Regions from separate parts of the Lactivibrio alcoholicus genome, predicted to be linked through region 1. Evidence: riboswitches for the same ligand, from Rfam matches in the RefSeq annotation. Region 1 holds a riboswitch; the other holds the start of a gene.

Region 1 (2,452 bases):
ATGGCGGAGAGCCACAAGCCGTAGGGATATCCCGAGCACGCGAGGGTGACATCGTATGCGAAACAGGACTCGGGGAGCCCGAGAATTCGTTGCGCCTGCGTCGCATCGTTCGGCATCAGGTAATCCGGGCTTTCCGTGACGAACACGATCCCGCCGAGGGAAGAAGGCGCCAATTCTTCTCTCTCGAAAAGGGCTCGCGCGGCGGCGACGCAGAGGTCGAGAGACGTCGTCGTTCCCTCCGTGGCGATCCGCCTCTTCTCGACGCCAGTCGTAACGACGACCGATTCGACGTCTTTGCCGTAGAGCGATCTTCCGAATTCGCGGTTGTCGATTTCTCGTTCGGGGACACAGGCCGAAACGCCGAGAACCGAAACCCCCCGGACCGAAGCTCTCATCGGGACTCCTCCGATGCCATCGCGACCATGTCGGAAACGCCCCGGATATCCGCGATTTTTTCAAGCGGCAGGTTGATCCCAAGTTCGTCGAGGGCCATGACAATCTGGAGCATCTTGAGTGATGTCCATTCGGGAACGTCGGTTCTGAGCGTCGTCAATGAAACGGGACATTCGAGAATTTCTCCGACGGTCTTCAGAATGACGGCTTCCGTTTGGTTCATTTCACTCCGCTCGCTTTGAGGGGCGCGTCGGGAAGCGCCAGTGAATAGAGTTCTCCCAGAGTATCGAGGGATGTGAAATGGTCGGGGTCAAGCGAGACTCCGAAAGAGTCTTCAAGGAAAATGATCATGGCGAACCCCGTCATGGAGGACCACGTGTCCGTGACGTCACGGAATCTCGTCTCCGCGGAAAGCGAAGCCGCGTCGACCTCGAGGATTTCGGCGATACCTTCGAAAAAGCGTTCCTGTGTCAAAAAGGATTCCACCTCACTGTCAGCCGCGTACATAACGAACGTGATTATAGCAAATCCGCGACGGGTTCCCGACATTGTCGAACGGTTCACATGTACTTGACGAAAACCCCGCTTCGTGTAGAATTTCAGCTGAATGTCCGGTTGAAAGCCGTAAGAGAGTGCCCGAACGGAAAGTGCGTCCGGGACGCCGAAGGGGCAACGCTTCGTCAGCAAGCGGAGAGCTGAAACTCTCAGGCAAAAGGATTACGGCTGGACGGGTCTCTGGAGCGCCATTGACAGAGATGCTTCAATCGCTGCGAATGAGGAGGCAGTGTATTGAGCAGCCGATGTCTTTTGGTGTCCAATAATGTATCGTATAAGGGCCGTGTCGACGAGATCGATTTCGTCGAAGGCTCTTCGTTTGATGTTCTCATCCGGGTCCGTGATTACGTCCATAAGGGTGCGGAAATTTTGACGCATCCGTTGTGCGGAAACTTGCGCCCCTACCAGCAGCCGTATCGTTCCGTCGTCCTTCGGATCTTTTCCGATCCCCATCCTGTCGACGAATACTCTCTTTCTCTGATCGAAAACGCTCTTGGAATCTATCGGTCGTGTTTCGAACGTCTCGCGCGTGCGGATTCGCTGCCGGACTTCATCGCGTCCGATTACGCCTTTGTCGAGTCCGAACTGATGCGGAGCAGTCTCGAAAGCCTGGGACTCCTGCGTTCCGGTGTGACGATGATTCCGAAAGGAGGTGAACCGACAAATGATTGAACTTACCAAGGACAACTTCGATGCGGAGGTCAAGGAAAGTACGCTCCCGGTGCTCGTCGATTTCTGGGGGCCGAAGTGCGGTCCCTGTATGGCGCTTCTTCCGAACGTCCACAAAATGGCCGAGGAGTACGAAGGAAAGGTGAAATTCACTTCGGTGAACGTTTCCGAAAACCGTCGCGTGGCCATTGCGAACAAAGTCATGGGGCTTCCCACATTTCTTTTCTGGAAGGGAGGTGCCGAGGTCGCGCGCATCAGCGGTCCGGACGTGACCCTCGAAAAGATTCGGGAAAACGTCGAGGCTCTTCTGTAACTGCAGGAGAACAAAGGGGGGAATTGCATTGAAACTTGAACTGCACAAGGTACACGTAACGAAACTCGCGTGGGGAAACAAGACGCACGTCGAAAAGGGCGTTCTTCATGTCAACAAGGAAGAGCTCGTGAAGCTGCTTTCCGCGGACGAGCGTCTCGCCAAGGTTGACATCGCGTTTGCGATGCCCGGCGAAAGTGTCCGAATTCTTCCGGTCAAGGATGTCATCGAACCCCGCTTCAAGCTCGAGGGCTCCGGTCAGGTCTTCCCTGGAATGGTCAGCGACGTCGAAACGGTCGGCGAGGGAAAGACGCTCGTCCTGAAAGGCGCCGCGGTCGTGACGACCGGCCAGATCGTCCGGTTCCAGGAAGGTATCATCGATATGCAGGGACCGGGCGCGGAGTACACGCCGTATTCGAAGACGAACAATGTCGTGCTGGTTCTCGAACCCGTCAAGGATCTCGAGAAGCACGAGCACGAGGCCGCGTGCCGCGTCGCAGGGCTGAAAACCGCGAAGTACCTCGC
Region 2 (2,452 bases), 1.3 Mb from region 1:
TGTGCGTGGACTGGATCTCGAGCGCCACTTCGGTTCCCTTCGGAGCCTCCATCTTTTCCGGCTTCAGAATCAGTTCGTGAGCGCCCGCCGCGCCGGCGATCCCCAGAAACGCCGCGACAGCGACCAGGACAATACATTTGCGGTTCATATCCGATTGCCTCCTCGAAAAAACGTTGTGTTCCCTCCGGATACCGGTGAACATTTCTTCCGGATATCGCGACGCACCCTCTCGGGTCCGGACTGCGCCATCCGGACGGATACGCGCGCCGCGGATTTCCGGCGTCTTGGAAACGTCATGCGTTCAGCTGAATACATAACACGAAAATATTAGAACGTAACACGAAAGCTGTCAAGGAACCGTCGTTATGTCGAGGAAGGTGGGAAAGGTAAATGCTTGACAACGAGCCCGTTGCGTTTATACTATCGTCACAATTCAATATCGGATGAACGTCGCACGAGAGACTCCCGGATACGGGAGGCGCCGAAGGGGCAAATTCCCTCAAGGGGACGGAAACTCTCAGGCTGAAGGAATGCGGCGGGACGCTCTTTGGAGTGCATATGGCGCACGACAGAGATTGCGGGGATTCTCCCGCGATTTCTGTCGTGTTTTTTTATTCCCGGGGGAGGGAAGCGAATGCAGCCACGCGTATCTGAGTTCGATCTATACTATCCATTTATAGTGCTTTTTGTAAACCTTCTGCAAATTTTTTGCCAATTAGTGAACGTATTGACTAATGGTATGGACAATGGTATCGTTTTCTCCAGAGGAATAGTGAAATGCTTCTCATGATTCGAGAGAGGGAGGGGAGCGAATGCAGCCGTTCACAAGCGAAATAGTCACATCTCCGTCGTTCGACCCCTGGACGAATCTCGCGCTCGAGGAATACTTGCTCGGCAGGATCCATGACGATTCCATGACCCTCTACCTCTGGCGCAACGAACATACCGTCGTCATCGGACGCAACCAGAACGCGTGGCGCGAGTGCCGGACGGAACTCCTCGAACTCGAGGGTGGCCGTCTCGCCCGACGGCTGTCGGGGGGAGGCGCGGTCTATCACGATCTCGGGAACTGCAACTTCACCTTTCTCGCTTCCCCGCGCTCCTACGACTTCGACAGACAGATCGGCGTCCTCGTGGAGGCGCTGCGCGATCTCGGAATTTCCGCCTCTTTCGGCGGCAGGAACGACATCTTCGTCGAGGGGCGCAAGATCTCCGGAAACGCCTTCTACCGGGGCAGGACGGGGCGCTATCACCACGGAACGATTCTGATGGACGTGGATATGGATCGCCTCACGCGCTACCTCCAGCCCTCGAAGGCGAAACTCGAAGCGAAGGGCGTCGCCTCCGTCCGCTCCCGCGTCGCAAATCTCCGCGAGTTCGTTCCATCCCTGTCCATGGACGACCTGCAGCACGCTCTTCGCACCGCGTTCCACAGGGAGTTCGGCGACGGACCGGAGCGTGACGCCGCGACGTTTCTCGCCGACCCGTCCATGCGCCGTCTGCGCGACACGTACGCGAGCAGGGAGTGGATCTACGGCAGAACTCCCGTTTTCGACGCGGAGATCGGCCGTCGCTTCGACTGGGGGGAACTTCAGATCTGCATGACCGTGGAGCGGGGCGTCATCAAGGAGTGTCGCGTCTTTTCCGACGCGATGGACGCCGACTTCATCGCACGCCTTGCCGAGCTCTTCCCCGGTGCGACGCCCGACGGAGCGTCCCTCGCGGCGCGCGTACGGGACTCGCAAAGCGCGCGTACGACACCAGAAACCGGCGATATTCTCTCTTGGCTCGAATCGGTCGAGAATGGTCTGATCTAGGACAGGAAAGACGTCACAAGGAGGGATCGACATGAGGAGAACACCGTTTTACGAACAGCACCTGGCGTCAGGCGGCAAGATGGTCGATTTCGGCGGATGGGAACTTCCCGTGCAGTACCCGACGGGCATCGTCGAGGAACACCGTCTGGTGCGGAAAGCAGCGGGACTCTTCGACGTCTCCCACATGGGAGAGATCTGGGTGGTCGGCGCGGACGCGGAAGACTGGGTCGACGGCATCGTCACGAACGACGTCAGGTCGATGCACGACGGACAGGTCATCTACGCCCAGATGTGCTACCCGAACGGCGGCGTGGTTGACGACCTTCTGGTCTACCGGTACGGCCCGAAACGGTACTTCCTCGTCGTGAACGCGTCCAACGCGCAGAAGGACTACGAATGGCTCGCGGGACACGCGGCCGGGAACGTGACGGTCACCGACGCGTCCGCCGAATTCGCGGAACTCGCGCTTCAGGGACCGAAGGCGGAAGCGATACTCCAGCGTCTGACGAAGCACGATCTGTCCTCGATTCCGTTTTTCCATTTCGCGGACGGAGTCGAGATATCGGGGCTCGTCGCGATCGTCTCCCGCACCGGATACACCGGCGAAGACGGATTCGAGATCTTCGTCCCGTGGG

The links. A riboswitch is a leader RNA that binds a small molecule or an ion and turns the genes downstream of it on or off. The one in region 1 is predicted to bind glycine.
Region 2: linked by a shared signal. The riboswitch ahead of ACZ5IU_RS10890 (lipoate--protein ligase) and the one ahead of ACZ5IU_RS00855 (GrdX family protein) in region 1 are both predicted to bind glycine.

Annotation. Positions count from the first base shown of each region.
Region 1 covers NZ_AP042471.1:164,999-167,450, reverse strand. Annotated here, with positions in the region: gene ACZ5IU_RS00870 (3-oxoacyl-ACP synthase III family protein) at 1-395, opposite strand, end outside; gene ACZ5IU_RS00865 (acyl carrier protein) at 392-616, opposite strand; gene ACZ5IU_RS00860 (acyl carrier protein) at 613-867, opposite strand; glycine riboswitch at 1,009-1,123, shown strand; gene ACZ5IU_RS00855 (GrdX family protein) at 1,183-1,620, shown strand; gene ACZ5IU_RS00850 (thioredoxin family protein) at 1,613-1,930, shown strand; gene ACZ5IU_RS00845 (glycine/sarcosine/betaine reductase component B subunit) at 1,959-2,452, shown strand, end outside.
Region 2 covers NZ_AP042471.1:2,368,925-2,371,376, forward strand. Annotated here, with positions in the region: gene ACZ5IU_RS10885 (DUF4198 domain-containing protein) at 1-148, opposite strand, end outside; glycine riboswitch at 444-543, shown strand; gene ACZ5IU_RS10890 (lipoate--protein ligase) at 813-1,817, shown strand; gene gcvT (glycine cleavage system aminomethyltransferase GcvT) at 1,849-2,452, shown strand, end outside.